4 regions of the Streptomyces sp. NPDC003077 genome follow, and region 3 is predicted to be linked to each of the others. Evidence: riboswitches for the same ligand, from Rfam matches in the RefSeq annotation. Region 3 holds a riboswitch; each other region holds the start of a gene.

Region 1 (4,494 bases), on a different contig from region 3:
GCGGCGCGCCTGCCACAGGGCCGCCGCTCCCAGGACCACGACGGCGGCGATGCCGCCGATCAGACCGGCGGAGGGTCCGCCACCGTCCGCGTCCGATGTATCGCCGGACGGGGACGCGGACGTGGACGGGGCGGCCGATCCGTTCCCGGCCCCGTTCCCAGAAGCCTCCGCCTTGTCCGCGCAGCCCGTCCGGGGGTAGCCGGCGATGGCGCACAGCAGCGCGGCGGAGTTGTACCGCAGCGGTTTGGCGACCGTGGCCAGCGCGTCGGCGGCCGAGGCGTCCGGCGCCACCCGCGCGCATTCCTTACGGGCCGGAGGCGGCGTCTCGCCCTTGGGCGCGTCGACGGCCGTACCGAAGTCGAGGACGAGCGCGACCCGCTTGCGGCCCTCCTGGGCGGGCGTCCCGGCGCAGATCGCGCCGAAGTCGGCCGCGGCCCGGGGCTTGCCGGTGGCCGTCGCGTCGGCGCCCACGGTGAAGCGGAACCCGGCCACGTCACCGTCGGCCGGGCGCGCGGTGGCCGGGCCCTCGGTCGCGTACGACCAGGCGCCGTCCTTCGCGTCCCAGAAGGACCAGTAGCGGTACTCCGCCGCCTGGGCGGGCCCGGCGGCGGCCAGGCCCAGGGCCGGAACGGCCAGGGCGCCGGCCAGCGCGAGGCTGCCGAGGCGGCGGGCGCGCCGGGGAGGTGCCGTCAGCACGGGTTCGTCGTCTTCCCGTGCGTCACGGCTGGTGCTTTTTCCTGCCATCAGAGCTGGTTCTTCTTCCGGCGACCGCTCAGCAGGAAGCCCGCGCCCACGCTCGCGACAAAGAAGACGCCGACGATCCACCACGTGACCGTGCCGCTGTCGTCGTCCGTGCCGTCCTCGTCCCGCGCCTTCTCCGGGGAGTCGGTCGCGGCGGCGGGCTTCGGCCCGGTGGCGTTCAGCTTGGCCACGAGGTCGGTGCCGCCGAACGCGCGCGGGTCCGTCCCGGCGGCGTGCGCGGTCAGGACGAGCTGGGCGTACCCGGCCGGGCCGGTCTGCTGGGCCCAGGCCGCGCCGTTGTCCTGGAGCCACTTCAGCGGCTCCTGAAGGGCGGTGCGGTGGCCGCCGGCAGCGAGCGCGAGCACCGCGTCGGCGGTGTTGCCGGTGTCGGGCTGGCCCTCGGCGCCCGGCATCGCGGACATCAGGTGGTGGCCGTGCTCCTTCATGACGCGGACGAGGTGGTCCGCGGCGCCCTGTGCCGCCTGCTTCCCGTCCGGCTTGCCGCCGGGGGCCGGGCAGGTCAGGGGGGTGACCGGGGCGTCCGCGTCCTTGCCGGTCGGCGTGAGGAGGTAGCCCTTGCCGAGGGCGCCGAGCGCCGCGGCGGCGGTGGCGTCGTCGTTCGGGGCGAGCTTGCCGTCCTTGCCGGGCTGGAAGGCGAACGCGCCGCGCTCCCCGTCCTTCGCGTCACACCCGAGCTGGAGGCCGGCCAGCGCGTCGTACGGGTTCTTGCCGCCCTTCTTCGACGTGACCGCCTCCGGCTTCTCGCCCGCGGCGGCGAGCGCGCCGATCACCACGGACGTGGAGTTGGTGTCGCTGGGGGCGCCGGCCATCGAGCTCCACCCGCCGTCGTCCTGCTGCACCGACTTCAGCCAGGTCACGGCCTTCTTCACGGCGTCGTCGTGCCCGCCGATCGCGGCCAGCGCCTGCACGGCGACGGCCGTCTGGTTGGTGTCCCGCAGCGTCTTGCCGTCGCACGCCCTGACGGGCTCGGGGCGGAACGCGGTGAACGAGCCGTCGGCGCACTGCTGCCCGGTCAGCCAGTCGACGGCCGACCGCGCGGGGCGCTCCCCGACCGCGTCCTGCGCCAGCAGCGTCAGGGACTGCCGCCACACCCCGTCGTACTGCGGGTCCTTGTCGCCGTACAGGCCGTCGGGCAGCTTCGGTGACGCGGTGGCGGGCGCGGGCGAGTCGGCGGACGCGGCCGGCGCGCCGACCGCGCACAGCACGGCGGCGGTGGCCAGCGCGGCGGCGCCGCGGCGCGCCAGGGCGGCGAGGGAGGGGGCCATGGGGGCCATCGGGTCGGGTGCCTCTCGGGTGTCAGTTCACAGCGGGCGGTACGCGCCTCCGCGCTCGGTCGCCCGCCCGCGTCCCGACCCACGGGGTCGGTCACGGCGGCACCGGGCTCGGCCCCGCATACCTCGACGGTGCCGCCGCCGACCGGCCGCTTTCGCGGCACCCGGTGGCGGGAGCCTGGACCCGTGTCCCATCGGGTGCTCCGGCTCGCCCGGCCGGACGGCAACGACAAGATCGTTGGTGAACGGCCGCGCTCACGGTTGCGGGTCAGCGCCGGATTCGCACCGGCTTCCCCCGATCGGACACGGATGAAGTTGTCCACAACACCCTAACCGGACCGCTCCCCGGCGCCCCCTCCCCGGGCGGGGCCGGGCCGGAGGCGGGCCCGCCGTTTCCGGCCTGTCCGGGGTTTGTGGACGCCCCGGCGAGGGCGGGTGGCGGGAGTGTTCTGGGACCCGGTGAACGCCGGGGGCGTTGTCCTCAATCGCCGGACGGGCTTGATGGTGCCGGGTCCGCTCCCGCGCAGCCGTGACGGGTTTGATAGTGCCGGGGCCACCCCTCGTAGCCGGACGGGTGAAAGAGCGGGCTCTGTTCCGCGAGCTTGCCGCCCGCCCTCACGTGGTCGTGCTGGTGACGGCGCCGACGTTGCTTGGGATTCGCTCTGTGCCTACGTGGCTTGCCGATGGGGGGAGGCTGGAAATCAAGCCCGTCCGGCGTTTGAGGACAACGCCTCCGGCGTTCGCCGGGTTCAGAGATCGCCCGCCCCTTGCCCGTCGCGTCGGTGCTGGAAGCTGCGGGGTGTCCTCAAGCGCCGGACGGGCTGGGGACTCGGCCCGCAGCCGCAGGACCCGTAGCCCCCGGGCCGCAGCCGCAGGATCCGTAGCCGCACGGCCCGTAGCCCCCGCCGTTCAATCACCTTCAAGCGCACATAAGCTGACGCTCCATCACCCAGGCACCCGGCCGAACCCCAAGGTGGCGGCAAGGCGCCAATAGCTGATGTCGTGGAACGCGAGCAGCCGTTCCGTCCGATGAGGGCGTAAGAACGCATGGGCACAAGGACGTGAGGACATGACAGGCACGACCGATCACCAGCACACCGCGCCGGACGACCGCTGGCGCGTGGAGGTGGATCGCGGCGTCTGCGTCGGGTCCGGGATGTGCGTCGCCACCGCCCCCGACCGTTTCCGGCTGGACGCGGCGCGTCAGTCGCGTCCGACGGAGCCCGAGGCGGACGCGGGGGAGGCGCTGCTGGCGGCGGCCGAGAGTTGCCCGGTGGAGGCGATCTCTCTTACGCGCGCGAAGACGGGGGAGCCGGTGTTCCCGCCGGAGTCGTGAGGCCGACCAGCCGGCAAGCCGTCTCGATATCGATCTGCACCTGAGTGATGGACGCCCGCCCCGACAGCCACGTGATCAGCGCCGAGTGCCAGGTGTGCTCGATGACGCGGACGGCGGAGAGCTGCTCGGGCGTCGGCGGGGCGTCGAGGGCCATCGCGTCCAGGATGATCGCCGTGGTCAGCCGGGACACCGTGTCGACTTCGGGGCTCACCGAGCGGTCGGCGAAGGTGAGGGCGCGCACCATCGCGTCCGCGAGCTGCGGTTCGCGCTGGAGGGCGCGGAAGGCGCGCATCAGGGTCTGGGCGACGCGGGCGCCGGGGTCCTTCTCGGTGGGCGGGCGCTTGCGCAGCGTTTCGTGCAGGTGCTGGAGCTGGTCCTGCATGGTCGCGACGAGCAGGTGCACCTTGGAGGGGAAGTAGCGGTAGAGGGTGCCGAGGGCGACGTTGGAGGATTCGGCGACCTCGCGCATCTGGACGGCGTCGAAGCCGCCGCGGCCGGCGAGCCGGGCGCTGGCGTGCAGGATGCGGCGGCGGCGGGCTTCCTGACGGGCGGTCAGCGGCGGACTGTCGGGAAGGGTTGGGGGCGGACTGGCGGGGAGCGTCGGGGGTGTCGCCTGAGGTTCCGTAGTCATATGTCCCGTTCCGTGGCAGTCAGCCCGCTTCACGATGGTCAATCCGCTTCACGATGGTCGGCCCGGTTGGCGGTGGTCAACCCGGTTCGCGGTGGCCGACCCGCTTCGTGGCGCGTACCAGTGGTCGTACCGGTGGTCTGAGCGCGCACAGCATGGCAGGGGGCCGGGTGGTGGCGCGAATCACCTGGTGTGGCCGACGACGTGCGGTTTCCGGCCGGTAGATTCGAAGCTCCCCGAACTGATCAGTAGCTTGTTCCCGAGCGCGTTCCTGGTCGGTCGGTCGCGGACCGGTCCTCGATCGGTTACTGAAACTTGTTCTAGATTAGCGCCGGCGGCTACGCTCCGGCGGAAGTCCAGTGAGAAGGGGGCCGAGAGTGTCCGCCGAGGCCGTACAGGCAGCCGCGCCTCGCCCCGCCGAGGCCCCCGCGGGCTCGGCGCCGGCGAACGGTGACCGCCCACTGCGCATCGCGCTGCTGACGTACAAAGGGAACCCG
Region 2 (4,494 bases), on a different contig from region 3:
CCAAAACACGTCAGGCGCCCATCCCGGAGGCCCCAGCCCCGCCGCGGAAGCTCGTCAGCGACACACCCCCCGAGGCTGACGGCCTCCCCTCCCAAAACACGTCAGGCGCCCATCCCGGAGGCCCCAGCCCCGCCGCAGAAACTCGTCAGCAACCACCCACACCCCACCCCCGCCCCCCGCCCAGCCGCACGTCAGGCGGCGGCCGCCCGCCCCGCCCCCGCCACCACCGGATGCAGCGCCGCGTACTCCAGCGGCGTCGAAGGATCGATCGACACGTCCAGCGGCGCGGGCTCCGCACCGGCCCGCACCAGAAGGTCGCCAACAGCGGCGATCATCGCGCCGTTGTCCGTGCACAGCTTCAGTGGCGGCACCCGCAGGGTGATCCCGGCCGCCGCGCACCGTTCCTCGGCCAGCGCGCGCACCCGGGAGTTCGCGGCCACGCCGCCCACCACGACGAGGGTGCCGACGCCGTGCGCGGCGCAGGCGGCGACGGCCTTGCGGGTCAGCACGTCGGCGACGGCCTCCTGGAGCGAGGCGGCGCCGTCCGCCACCGGCAGGTCCGTGCCCGTGGCCCGGTGGCGCTCGGCCCAGCGGGCGGCGGCCGTCTTCAGGCCGGAGAAGGAGAACGCGTACGGGTCGTCGCGCGGCCCGGTCAGCGGCCGGGGGAACGCCACGGCGCGCGGGTCGCCGTCCCGGGCCGCGCGATCGACGGCCGGACCGCCCGGGTACGGCAGCCCGAAGACCCGCGCGACCTTGTCGAAGCACTCGCCGGCCGCGTCGTCCAGCGTGTCCCCGAGGTGCACGATCGGATCCCGGACGAGATCCCGTACGAGCAGCAGCGACGTGTGCCCGCCGGAGACGATCAGCACCACGCAGGGGTTGGGCAGCGGGCCGTGCTCCAGCGTGTCGGCCGCGACGTGCCCGGCCAGGTGGTGCACCCCGTACAGCGGCACGCCCAGCCCATAAGCCAGCGCCTTCGCGCCCGCGAGCCCCACCTGGAGCGCGCCCGAGAGGCCGGGGCCGGTCGTCACGGCCACCGCGTCGACGTCCGACATCCGTAGCCCGGCGTCGTCCAGCGCCTCCCGGACGACCGGGTTCAGCGCGTGCACGTGGGCGCGCGCCGCGATCTCCGGGACGACGCCGCCGAACCGCACGTGCTCGTCCATGCTCGACGCCACCGCGTGCCCCAGCAGCCGACCACCGCTGACCAGGCCGGCTCCCGTCTCGTCGCAGGACGACTCGATCCCCAGCACGATCCGCTGAGCTGCCATGAGGGCCTTCCTTGTGGTGCCGGTGATCTATTGCCCCGTAATTCTAATTGCAAGCTATGCGCAATAAGGGTGCGGGTGGCAAGGACCTCCCGCATCCCGCCTCACCCGGCGCCCGTGACTCACATCACACCCCAACCCCCGACCCGGCACGCGAACACCCGTGCCCCCGGACTCCCGCACCGCCTACGCTGGCCGACGTAGCTGGTTCGCCCTGCCCGCCAGGCAGGCGCGTCGCAAGAGGGAACCCGGTGCGAATCCGGGACTGCCCCGCAGCGGTGAGCGGGAACGACCGCCGTCATACGCACTGGACCCGGTGACGGGCCCGGGAAGCGACGGCCAGTAGGTGTCCTCCATGGGCCTCCATGAGCCTTTACGAGCCTCCATGGGCCTTTACGGGTCTTCATGGGTCTCCACGAGGACGCGCCCGCGAGTCCGAAGACCTGCCCGCTGCCCGCGTGCGACGGATCGCACGCGGAGCCCGGACGACCTTCGAGGGCGGGTCGGAGCGGCGTACCCAGCGGACGAGCGCACGCGGCCGGTGACGGCGGGCGGCGCGGCCCGTGCCGTGGTGCACCCTTCGCGCGTCCCCACCGGTCTCCGGGCCGCACGGCACGCACGCTCGCGAAGGAGAGTTCCGTGATCAGCAAGTCCGCGGCAGCACGGGCCACCGTGTACGGCTACCCCCGGCAGGGCCCGAACCGGGAGCTGAAGAAGGCCATCGAGGGCTACTGGAAGGGCCGCGTCGGCGCGGACGCCCTCCAGGACACCGCCGCCGCCCTCCGCCGGGACACCTGGCGGACGCTGGCCGAGGCCGGCGTCCACGACGTCCCGACCGGCGATTTCTCCCTCTACGACCACGTACTGGACACCACCGTCATGGTCGGGGCGATTCCCGACCGGCACCGGGCCGCCGTCGCGGCGAACAGGCTGGACGGCTACTTCGCGATGGCGCGCGGCACGGCGGACGCGGCGCCGCTGGAGATGACCAAGTGGTTCGACACCAACTACCACTACCTGGTCCCCGAACTCGGCCCGGACACCGTCTTCACCGCCGACCCCACCCGGCAGGCGGGGGAGCTGAGGGAGGCCCTGGCCCTCGGCCTTTCCGCCCGCCCCGTGCTCGTCGGCCCGGTCACCTACCTCCTGCTTGCCAAGCCCGCCCCCGGCGCCGACCCCGGTTTCCAGCCGCTGACCCTCCTGGACCGGTTGCTCCCGGTGTACGCCGAGGTCCTCGCCGACCTGCGCGCGGCGGGCGCCGAGTGGGTGCAACTGGACGAACCCGCCCTCGTCCAGGACCGCACCCCGGCCGAACTGAACGCCGCCGCCCGCGCCTACCGCGACCTCGGCACCCTCACCGACCGGCCCCAACTCCTCGTGGCGTCCTACTTCGACCGACTCGGCGAGGCGCTGCCGGTACTGGCCAAATCCCCGGTCGACGGGCTCGCGCTGGACTTCACCGGACCCGCCGCCGCGAACCTCGACGACCTGGCGGCGGCCGGCGGCCTGCCCGGAAAACGCCTGGTCGCGGGCGTCGTCGACGGCCGCAACGTCTGGATCAACGACCTGGCGGCCTCCCTGACCACCCTCGGCACACTCCTCGGCCTCGCCGACCGGGTGGACGTGGCGGCCTCCTGCTCGCTGCTGCACGTCCCGCTCGACGCCACGGCCGAACGGGACGTGGACCCGCAGATCGCCCGCTGGCTCGCCTTCGCCCGCCAGAAGACCACCGAGATCGTCACCCTGGCCCGCGGCCTGACCCACGGCACCGGCGCGATCACCGCCGAACTCGCCGCCAACCGCGCCGACCTGGGGTCCCGCGCCGGTTCGGCCATCACCCACGACCCGGCCGTCCGCGCCCGCGCGGCGTCGGTCACCGACGCCCACACCCACCGCTCCCACCCGTACCCCGAACGCGCCGCCGCCCAGCGCGCCCACCTGGGCCTGCCGCTCCTGCCGACCACCACCATCGGCTCGTTCCCGCAAACCACAGCACTGCGCACGGCCCGCGCCGATCTTCGCGCCGGACGGATCGGGGAGGCGGCGTACGAGGAACGCATCGAGGCCGAGATCCGCGAGGTGATCTCCTTCCAGGAGAAGACCGGCCTGGACGTCCTCGTCCACGGCGAGCCCGAACGCGACGACATGGTCCAGTACTTCGCCGAGCGACTGACGGGCTACCTCGCCACCCGGCACGGCTGGGTCCAGTCCTACGGCACCCGCTACGTCCGGCCGCCGATCCTGGCCGGCGACATCTCCCGCCCCGAGCCGATGACGGTCCGCTGGACGCGCTACGCCCAGTCGCTCACCCCGCGCCCGGTCAAGGGCATGCTGACCGGGCCGGTGACGATGCTCGCCTGGTCCTTCGTCCGCGACGACCAGCCGCTCGCCGAGACCGCCCGCCAGGTCGCCCTCGCCCTGCGCGACGAGGTCGCCGACCTGGAGGCGGCGGGCACCTCCGTCATCCAGGTGGACGAACCGGCCCTGCGCGAAACCCTGCCGCTCCGCGCGGCCCGCCACGCCGAGTACCTGGCCTGGGCCACCGCCGCCTTCCGCCTCACCACCGGCGGAGTCCGCCCGGACACCCAGATCCACACGCACATGTGCTACGCCGAGTTCGGCGACATCCTCCGGGCCATCGACGACCTGGACGCCGACGTCATCAGCCTGGAGGCGGCCCGCTCCCACATGCGCGTTGCTGACGAGCTGGCGGGTGCGGGCTATCCGAGGGAGGTGGGCCCCGGGGTTTACGACATCCACTCGCCGCGCGTGCCCGGGAAGGGGGAAGTGGGTGCCCTTCTCCGAAAGGCGCTGGAGGCCATTCCGGCGGAGCGGTTGTGGGTGAATCCGGATTGCGGGTTGAAGACACGGGGGTGGAGTGAAGTGCGGGCGGCGCTGGAGAATTTGGTGGGGGCGGCGCGGGAGGTGCGGGGGGAGGTTTCCGGGGCGTAGTTGATATGAGGCGGCGTCGGGGCGGGCTTTGGGGGGCCTGTTCCGACGCCGGGTGTGATGCCGGACGTTTCCCGCTCGGACGAAGGTGGCGGGTGGCCGAACCCGAGAAGCGGATCCAGGTGTCGGGGGAGGCGCTGTCACCTCGACTGGACGCATGCTGTGGAAAGCGTGGCCGCCACGCCCGCGTATCGGGTGCTGACGTTGCCGAACGGCCATTCCTGATCGTGCGGTGGCCGTCGGAAAGACAGGGGCACCGCCGCGCCACTTGTTACAC
Region 3 (4,494 bases):
CGCGGACGTGAACGACTCGATCGCCCGCGCCGTGGCGACCGCCGGCAGCGCCGTCGTCTTCGCCGGCGCCACGGTGATCATCGCGCTGGCCGCGCTGTCCGCGACCGGTATCCCGTTCCTGACGATCATGGGCCTGGCCGCCGCCGTCACCGTCCTGCTCGCCGTGCTCGTCGCCATCAGCCTGGTCCCGGCCGTGCTCAGCCTCTTCGGCGAGCGGCTGCGCCCGCGTCCGCGCCGGCGCTCGCGTCCGGGTCGCGCCGAGCGTGCGCCCGGCGCGTGGGGCATGGCCTGGGGGCGCGCCGTCACCCGCGCGCCGGTGGTCGTCCTGTTGGTCGGCGTCCTCGGCCTGCTGGCGCTCGCGCTGCCGGCCCGCGACCTGCGCCTGGGCCTGCCCGGCAACGCCGCGCAGCCGACCGACACCACCCAGCACAAGAGCTACGACCTGCTGAGCCAGGGCTTCGGCCCCGGCTTCAACGCCACGCTGACCGCCATCGTCGACACCGACGGCATCCCCGCCGAACGGCGCGCCCAGACGGTCAAGGAACTGGGCGCCGCCCTTTCCCACGACCGAGGCGTCGCCGCCGTCGCCCCGCCGATCGCCAACCCCGAAGGCACCCTCGCCGTGATCGGCGTGGTGCCCACCACCGGCCCCGACGACCAGGCCACCACCGACCTCGTCCACCGGCTCCGCGAGCACGCGCCCGACGTCGACCGGGCGGGCGGCACCCTGTACGTCGCCGGTGCGACGGCCGCCGCCATCGACGTGTCCGCCAAGCTCTCCGACGCGCTGCCGCTGTTCGTCGCCATCATCGTGATCCTGGCCCTGGTCCTGCTGGCCCTCGCCTTCCGGTCGCTGCTGGTGCCCCTCAAGGCCGTTCTCGGGTTCCTGCTGTCGATCGCCGCGGCGCTCGGCGCGACCACATGGGTCTTCCAGGACGGCCACCTGGCCGACGCCCTCCAGGTTCCGGCGGCCGGACCGGTCGTCGCCTTCCTGCCCGTCCTGCTCATCGGCGTGCTGTTCGGCCTGGCCATGGACTACGAGGTCTTCCTCGTCAGCCGCATGCGGGAACACTACGAGCACACCGGCGACGCGGCCGGGGCCATCACCCACGGCGTCGCCAGCAGCGGCCGGGTGGTCTGCGCCGCCGCCCTGATCATGGCCGCGGTCTTCGGCGGCTTCATCTTCAACCCCGACCCGATCCTGAAGTCCATCGGCTTCGCCCTGGCCATCGGCGTGGCCATCGACGCCTTCGTCGTACGGATGACGCTCGTCCCGGCGGCCCTGGCCCTCCTCGGCCGCCGCGCGTGGGCCCTGCCCCGCTGGCTGGACCGCGCCATCCCGCACATCGACATCGAAGGCGCCCGCCTGCCGCAGGCCGCTCCCGCCGGACGGGGCGAGGAGCAGGGGCAGGGGCAGAAGGTGGTGGCCGCTCGGTGACGCGGTGACGTGCGCTGACGCGGTGACGCACGCTGATCCGCCGATGACGCGGTGACGCACGCCGATACGGCGGCGGGGCGGGCGCGGGCGACCCCTGTACGGGGGCGCCGGGCGCTCGCCCTGTTGCTTTGCGCGGCTTCCGGCCGCGTGCGTTGCGGCTACGTGCGTTCTGGTGGTGCGCCTTCCGGTTACGCGCCTTGGCGGTTACGTGCCTTCCGGGCATATGGCTTCCTTACGTGCCTTCCGTGACGGTGGACGCGGTTCGGCCCGAGAACGGCAGGGTTGTCTTGATTCTTTCCCCAAGGAGGGGCAAAGTCGGAATCAGGTCCCGAAGTGCCGATGAAAGCCGGAATCGGGCCCCGGAGCGCCGACCAAAACCGGACACGCCCTTCGCAAGCCCGTCGGACATGCGCGTCACTGCCCCGGTCAGCCATCACCGTCCCGGCCGGGCGCCCCGTCTCCCCGAGCGAACGGTCATAACCGGACAACGGTTGGTGCTCATCTGTCGCATGGGGAGCGGTATCTCTACGCTGATGAGCGCAGTTGGTTCGCGCCACAGGGGGGTGGCGCGTCGTAAGAGGGAATCCGGTGCGAATCCGGGACTGCCCCGCAGCGGTGAGTGGGAACGACCGCCGTCAACGGCACTGGGCCCCATCCAGGGACCTGGGAAGCGACGGCCAGTAGGTGCGTGCCGGAGGCCCGGCACCGGGCCCGCGAGTCCGAAGACCTGCCATGCTGCGCGCGTGCGCGTCCGCACGCGCTGTTCACGGTGACCTTCGAGGGCTGGGTCGGCGGTGCTGGCGGAACGACGCGCGTACGCGGCGCGCCGTCCAGCCACGTCACGTCCCCGTCGTCCTCGGAAGTGGGATCGGGATGACGAGGGAGGACGCGTTCGTGACCAGAGGAGCGACCGGAGGAACGGCCGGAGAAGCGACCGGAGGAACGGCCGGAGGAACGGCCGGAGGAACGGCCGGAGGATTCCGGCGTCGTGGGGGAGGGTTCCGCTTCCGTACGGGAGGGCCCGGGCCCCGGCTTCGTACGGAAGGCCACCGGCTCCGTACGCGAGAGCCCCGCCCGCGTGCTACCGCCCCCGCCATTTCCTTCAGGGCCAGGGCCAGGGCCGAAGTCCAAGCCGGAACCGCCCGGTTACGCCCGTCGCCGGCCCTCCCGGCCTGATGTCCCCCCAAGACCGCGTGCCGCGCCCCGCCTGCGGCGTCTGCCACGGCACGTTGGGCGAGCTCTACCAGGGCCCGCTGCGGGCCGGGCCGCGCCCGGACATCGCCCTCGTCTCGTTCCCCGTGGACCGCCACTCCTGGGTCTACTTCACGCCCGGAACCGGCCCGCCCGATCCCCTTCCCCCCGGCGAGAAGTCGGCCACCGCCGCCCGCCTCTTCCTGGACCGTTACGGGCTCACGCTGCCGCCCGGCCGCTGGAGCACCCACTCGGACCTGCGGGTCGGGGTGGGCATGGCCAGCTCCACGGCGGACATCGTCGCCACCCTGCGCTGCCTCTTCCACGTCTTCTCCCTGCCGTACGACCCCCAGGCGGTCACCGGCATCCTGGCGGCGATCGAACGCGCGGACAGTGTCTTCCTCGACGAGTTCGCGCTCTACCTGAGCGCCCGGCACCGGGTGGTGCGCCGCCTGGGCACCGCCCTCGGCTTCCACACCGCCTACATCACCGAGCCCGGGACCGTGGACACCACCGCCGTCACCCCCCTGCTGCTGCGCCAGTACCGCCGGCGCGCGGAGGAGTACGAACGGTGCCTGACGGACCTCCTCAAGGGCTTCTCCGCCGCCGACCCGGCCGCCGTGGCCCGGGCCGCGACGACCAGCGCCGTCCTGTCCCAAGAGGTGCTGCCCAAGCGGACCTTCGACGCCGTCCTGGCGCACCGCGAGGAACTGGGGGCCGACGGCGTCTTCGTCGCCCACACCGGGTCCTTGGTCGGCTACCTCTTCGTCCGCCGTCCCACCCCGTCCGCCAAGGACGACATCTCCGCCTTCTTCCACTCGCTCGGCCACCAGTGCTCTTTCGCCCAGGGAGGCTACGGGTGATACACCCCCATATCGCCGACGCCCTCAAGATCCCGGATCTCGTCCGTCTGACCGACGGCATGGTCCTGGTCCGGTTCGAGTCCATGAAGATCTATTCCGCCCTCGCCGCCGTGCGCCACCTCCTCGCCCGAGGCACGGTCCGCCCCGGACAGACGCTCGTCGACAGTTCCAGCGGCATCTACGCGTACGCGCTGGCGCTGGCCTGCCACCGTTACGGAATGCGGTGCCACATCGTGGCGTCCACCACCGTGGACGCGACCACCCGCGCCCAGCTCGAAATCCTCGGCGCCACCGTCGAGCAGGTCAGGCCGTCCCGGAACCTCAAGCTCGACCAGGAGTTGCGGGTGCGGCGGGTCCGCGAATTCCTCGCCGGGCGGCCCGACGCCCACTGGATGCGCCAGTACCACGACGACGTCCATTACCTGGGCTACCGGGAGGTCGCCGACCTCATTGCCGCGCACGTGCCGGACCGTCCGCTGACCGTGGTCGGCGGTGTCGGCTCCGGGGCCTCGACGGGCGGGCTGGTGGAGCACCTGCGCCGCCGTGATCCGTCCGTGCGGCTGGTCGGCGTCCAGCCGTTCGGCAGCGTCACGTTCGGCAGCCAGGACCACCACGACCCCGAGGCGATCATCGCGGGCATCGGCTCGTCGATCGTCTTCGACAACGTCCGCCACCACCTGTACGACGCCATCCACTGGATGGACTTCACCCACGCCATGTCCGGAACGGTCGCCCTCCTGCGCGACCACGCCGTCTTCGCGGGCCTCTCCACCGGCGCCGCCTACCTCACCGCCACCCACGAGGCCCGGCGCCACCCCGACCGCCTCCACCTGGTGATCGGCGCCGACACCGGCCACCGCTACGTCGAGCGCGTCCACGCCCGGCACGCGGAGGCCCTGGACCCGGCGGCCCTCAAGCCGGTGGAGGTCGGCTCGCCGGAGGAGATGGCCATGCCCTGGTCGACGATGGCGTGGAACCGGAACCCTTGCCCGGCGGGCTGGA
Region 4 (4,494 bases), on a different contig from region 3:
GGCCTCGCCCTGCCAGCGGCCGGCCGCCGCGAACCCCTTGGTGGTCTCGTCCTTGGCCGCCGAGTAGACGGTGATCTGGGTCCGCCGGCAACCGTCCGGGGTGTCCCGTTCCCCCTTGAGCGGACGGGTGTTGAGCTCCGACATCTCGTACTCGAACGCCGCCCGGCGCAGCGTCGGCTCGGCCTCCGGCGCGGTCAGCAGCCGCAGTTCGAGCGGGACCGGGCAGGACGGTTCGGGCTGGAGCAGGTCGGCGGCGACGAGGCCGCCGGCGGTCAGCGCGCCGGCCGTCACCAGGGCGAGCAGCAGCCGCATCCGGGGCAGGACGTGCCGCCGGTACCAGCGGCGCAGCCGGACCCGCAGCGGTGTCGGCGGCCGTACCTCGGGGGTGGCGAAGGAGAGGATGACGTCGTCGTCGGTGTTCTGCTTCGCCGACCGGGGCTCCCATTTGTCGCCCATCGGCGTTTCCTCGTCCGCGAGCAGTTCGCGCAGTTCCCGCACGAAGTCCTCGAAGGTGACGAAGGGTTTGCCGGGGATGCCGTCGCGCAGGACGCGCACCATGGCGCGGGTGAAGATCGTGCCGCCGGCCGGTTCCTCGCCGCTGAAGATGCGCCGGTTGGGTTGTGCGGCCATCAGGAGGGACATGGGTTTGCGGCGGGAGTGGAACGCCTCGTCGGCGTTGCCGGAGAAGCAGCACTCCAGGACGACGACGACCCGGTCGGCCCGGGAGTTGTCCAGGTAGGGCAGCACCGTGTCCTGCCAGGAGACGGCCTTGTGGGAGTGCCCCGGCTGCGAGACCCCGACCATCAGCTGGAGATCGCCGCCGTCCAGGCGGACCCGGCCGTGCCCGGAGAAGTGGACGAGCAGCAGGCCGCGCGCCTCGGCGGTGACCTTGTCCAGCGCCTGGTCCAGTTCCCAGGGCTCCCGGGGGCTGCAGACGACGATCTCGTGCGCGGCGAAGAGATCGGTGGCCTGCCGGGTGAGCGCGCTCTTCAGCTCCTCGGCGTTGCCCTCGACAGCCGGGAGCGGGGGCAGCGTCTCGTAGTCGCTGACGCAGATCAGCAGTGCCCGGTTTCTCTTCCCGCGTGCGTCGTACACGGACATCGCGGGTCACTCCTCGCCGGTGCCGCCGCCCTCGTCCGTCCTGCCGTCGGGGTCGCGGCGCCGGCGTGGTGGGTCGTCGGCCGGGCGCTCGTCCCCGGTCCGGCGCGGGCCCCCGCCGTCACCGTCACCGCCGCAGGTCCGGCGCGGGCTCCCGCCGTCGCCGTCGGCGATGGGCCGCAGACCGCCGCCGCTGTCGAGCGTGACGTCCGGCCGCTCGTTCCCCGCGGTCTCCTCCCGGCGCCGCTGCCGCCACTCTCGGAGGGTGATCAACAGGGCCTTGGTGACCTCGGCGGCGGCGGCGCCGGTGATGACCAGGACCAGATCGTCGACGCCGACGGCCATGTCCCGGCGCGTCTCACCGGCTCCGCCTTCCCCTCTACGAGCCGGGGCGTCCGGCCCGTCACCCTCCCCCTTCTCCCCCGTCCCGGCGTCGGACTCCGGGCCCCGGGGGCGGACGTCCCAGGTGTGCTTCCGGTCGTGCAGCCAGGGCTCGCGTTCCAGCCACACCCTGAGCCTCTCGATGTCCTGCTGCGGATCGTGCGTCCCCGTGATCCTGATGCGGAACTCGTGGCGTTCGGTGCTCTCCGGCATCCCGGCCCCCTCCCGACCGCGTCATCGCGTGCCGTGTCCCAGATAGTGACGTGGAAACGACGGCCCGGGCAACCGTCCGTAATGGTCTCCACACCCTCTGGAACACTCCCGTAACCCGCCGCATGCGAAGACTCGTCGCAGGTCACGGGCGAGTTGACGGGCGTTCGCGGGGCGTGGTGGACTGCCAGGGCCATTCGGCGACAGATGAGGAAGTCCGGTGAGAATCCGGCGCGGTCCCGCCACTGTCACCGGGGAGCGCCCCTCCAGGGGAAGGTCACGGTCCGCAGCGCGTACGAGGTGCGTGGGACGGACGGGAAGGCCGGGGGGAGCGCCGATCCGGGAGCCAGGAGACTCACGTCGCCGGTCACGTCGAACCAGGGCGCGGACCCTGAGTGAGGACATACCAGCCATGCCCGGCCGCAGTTCGCGATCTCCCGTACGTGCCGTACCGACGCCCCTCCGAGGCGCGACGGCGGTCTGATCCGATGCGTGCCGAACACGCCACCTACGCGTGCGGCGCGGCCCTCGGCTTCCTCGGCGACCTGATCGCGGGCGATCCCCGGCGCGGCCACCCCGTGGCCGTCTTCGGGCGTGCCGCGGCGGCCGTGGAGCGCGGGCTGTGGCGCGACCACCGGGGCCGCGGGGCGGTGCACACCCTCGTGTGCGCGGGTACCGCCGCGGCCGGCGCCGCGCTGCTCGTCCGCGTGACGCGCGCCTGTCCCCCCGCCTCCGTCGCACTGACCGCCGCCGCCACCTGGACGGTGCTGGGCGGCACGTCCCTGGGCCGCGAGGCACGGGCCATCGGGCGCGCGCTGGAGGCCGGCGACCTGGAGGCGGCCCGGCGGCGGCTGCCGCACCTGTGCGGGCGCGACCCGCAGGCGCTGGACGGCCCCGAGATGGCGCGCGCCGTGGTGGAGTCCGTGGCCGAGAACACCTCCGACGCGGTGGTCGGCGCCCTCGTGTGGGGCGCGGTGGCCGGCGTGCCGGGGCTGGTGGGCTTCCGCGCGGTGAACACGCTGGACGCGATGGTGGGCCACAAGTCGCCGAAGTACCGGCGCTTCGGGTGGGCCTCGGCCCGTCTGGACGACGTCGCCGGGTGGCCGGGCTCCCGGCTCACGGCGGCGCTGGCGGTGCTCGCCGGGGACGACCGGGCGGGCGCGTGGCGCGCCTGGCGGCGGGACGGTTCCCGGCACCCGAGCCCGAACGCGGGCCCGGTGGAGGCGTCGTTCGCGGGCGCGCTGGGCGTCCGGCTGGGCGGCACGCTCGCGTACGGCGGACGGGTGGAGCACCGGCCGGTGCTCAACGGGGACGCCGGGCGGCCGGTGGAGGTGACCGACATCGCGCGGGCGGCGCGGCTGTCGCGCCGGGTGGGCGCGCTCGCGCTGGCGGCGACGGTCGGGGCGCGGCTGGTGGCCGGGGCGGTCGTGCGGAAGCGGTCCGGACGGCCGCGCTCCGGGGGCGCGCGGTGAACTCCGTACGCTCCGGAGCGGGCGGCGGGGAGCCGACAGTGACGAAGAGCGCGGCACACGATGAGGAGAGCGCTGTGGAGAGCCCGGCGAACGGACGGCACGGCGCGGCGCGCCCGGTGGGGAGCCCGGTGAGCGAACGGCACGACGCCCCGCACCACGCGAAGAGCCCCGCGAACGGACGGCACGGCGCGGCGCGCCCGGTGGAGAGCCCGATGAGCGGACGGCGCGGCGTGGCGCGCGACGGCGTGGGCGGCGGGCTGCTGGTCGCCGGGACCACGTCGGACGCGGGCAAGAGCGTGGTCACGGCGGGCATCTGCCGGTGGCTGGCGCGCCAGGGCGTCCGGGTGGCGCCCTTCAAGGCGCAGAACATGTCCCTGAACTCCTACGTCACCCGCGACGGCGCCGAGATAGGCCGCGCGCAGGCGATGCAGGCCGCGGCGGCCCGGGTCGAGCCGACCGCGCTGATGAACCCGGTGCTGCTCAAGCCCGGCAGCGACCGCACGAGCCAGGTCGTGCTGCTCGGCAAGCCGGTGGGCGAGATGAGCGCGCGCGGCTACTTCGGCAGGCCGGGCGGCGGCCCCGGGGGAGCGACCCCGTACGCGAGCCGCCGCGAAGAACTGCTGGGCACCGTCACCGAGTGCCTGGCCGAGCTGCGGCGCACGCACGACGTGGTGATCTGCGAGGGCGCGGGCAGCCCCGCCGAGATCAACCTGCGCCGCACCGACATCGTGAACATGGGGATCGCGCGGGCCGGGCGGCTGCCCGTCGTGGTGGTCGGCGACATCGACCGGGGCGGCGTCTTCGCGTCCTTCTTCGGCACCACGGCGCTGCTGTCCAAGGAGGACCAGGCGCTGATCGCGGGCTACCTCGTGAACAAGTTCCGGGGGGACGTCTCCCTGCTGGAGCCGGGCCTGGACATGCTCAAGGGCATCACCGGCCGCCCGACGCTGGGCGTGCTGCCGTTCGCGCACGGGCTGGGCATCGACGAGGAGGACGGTCTGCGCGTCTCGCTGCGCGGCGCGGTGCGCGAGAGCGTGGTGGCGCCGCCGCACGGCGCGGACGTGCTGCGGGTCGCGGTCGCCGCGGTCCCGCTGATGTCGAACTTCACCGACGTGGACGCGCTGGCCGCCGAGCCGGGCGTCGTCGTCCGCTTCGTGGACCGGCCCGAGGAACTGGCCGACGCCGACCTGGTGGTCCTCCCGGGCACGCGCGGCACCGTGCGGGCGCTGGAGTGGCTGCGCGAACGCGGCCTCGCCGACGCGATCCGGCGGCGCGCCGCCGAGGGCCGCCCGGTGCTGGGCATCTGCGGCGGCTTCCAGATGCTCGGCGAGCG

Evidence for each region. A riboswitch is a leader RNA that binds a small molecule or an ion and turns the genes downstream of it on or off. The one in region 3 is predicted to bind cobalamin.
Region 1: linked by a shared signal. The riboswitch ahead of ABZX96_RS20250 (prenyltransferase/squalene oxidase repeat-containing protein) and the one ahead of ABZX96_RS02845 (hypothetical protein) in region 3 are both predicted to bind cobalamin.
Region 2: linked by a shared signal. The riboswitch ahead of metE (5-methyltetrahydropteroyltriglutamate--homocysteine S-methyltransferase) and the one ahead of ABZX96_RS02845 (hypothetical protein) in region 3 are both predicted to bind cobalamin.
Region 4: linked by a shared signal. The riboswitch ahead of ABZX96_RS14070 (cobalamin biosynthesis protein) and the one ahead of ABZX96_RS02845 (hypothetical protein) in region 3 are both predicted to bind cobalamin.

Annotation. Positions count from the first base shown of each region.
Region 1 covers NZ_JBEXNM010000029.1:22,660-27,153, forward strand. The annotation lists gene ABZX96_RS20245 (SCO2322 family protein) at 1-744, opposite strand, end outside; gene ABZX96_RS20250 (prenyltransferase/squalene oxidase repeat-containing protein) at 744-2,027, opposite strand; cobalamin riboswitch at 2,209-2,362, opposite strand; gene ABZX96_RS20255 (ferredoxin) at 3,103-3,369, shown strand; gene ABZX96_RS20260 (TetR family transcriptional regulator) at 3,323-4,000, opposite strand; gene ABZX96_RS20265 (glycosyltransferase family 4 protein) at 4,375-4,494, shown strand, end outside.
Region 2 covers NZ_JBEXNM010000027.1:41,772-46,265, forward strand. The annotation lists gene tsaD (tRNA (adenosine(37)-N6)-threonylcarbamoyltransferase complex transferase subunit TsaD) at 192-1,271, opposite strand; cobalamin riboswitch at 1,507-1,713, shown strand; gene metE (5-methyltetrahydropteroyltriglutamate--homocysteine S-methyltransferase) at 1,908-4,220, shown strand; gene ABZX96_RS19535 (serine hydrolase domain-containing protein) at 4,489-4,494, opposite strand, start outside.
Region 3 covers NZ_JBEXNM010000003.1:4,562-9,055, forward strand. The annotation lists gene ABZX96_RS02840 (MMPL family transporter) at 1-1,438, shown strand, start outside; cobalamin riboswitch at 1,966-2,188, shown strand; gene ABZX96_RS02845 (hypothetical protein) at 2,614-3,492, shown strand; gene ABZX96_RS02850 (cysteine synthase family protein) at 3,489-4,494, shown strand, end outside.
Region 4 covers NZ_JBEXNM010000016.1:73,483-77,976, reverse strand. The annotation lists gene ABZX96_RS14080 (caspase family protein) at 1-1,101, opposite strand, end outside; gene ABZX96_RS14075 (hypothetical protein) at 1,108-1,692, opposite strand; cobalamin riboswitch at 1,897-2,046, shown strand; gene ABZX96_RS14070 (cobalamin biosynthesis protein) at 2,178-3,161, shown strand; gene ABZX96_RS14065 (cobyric acid synthase) at 3,374-4,494, shown strand, end outside.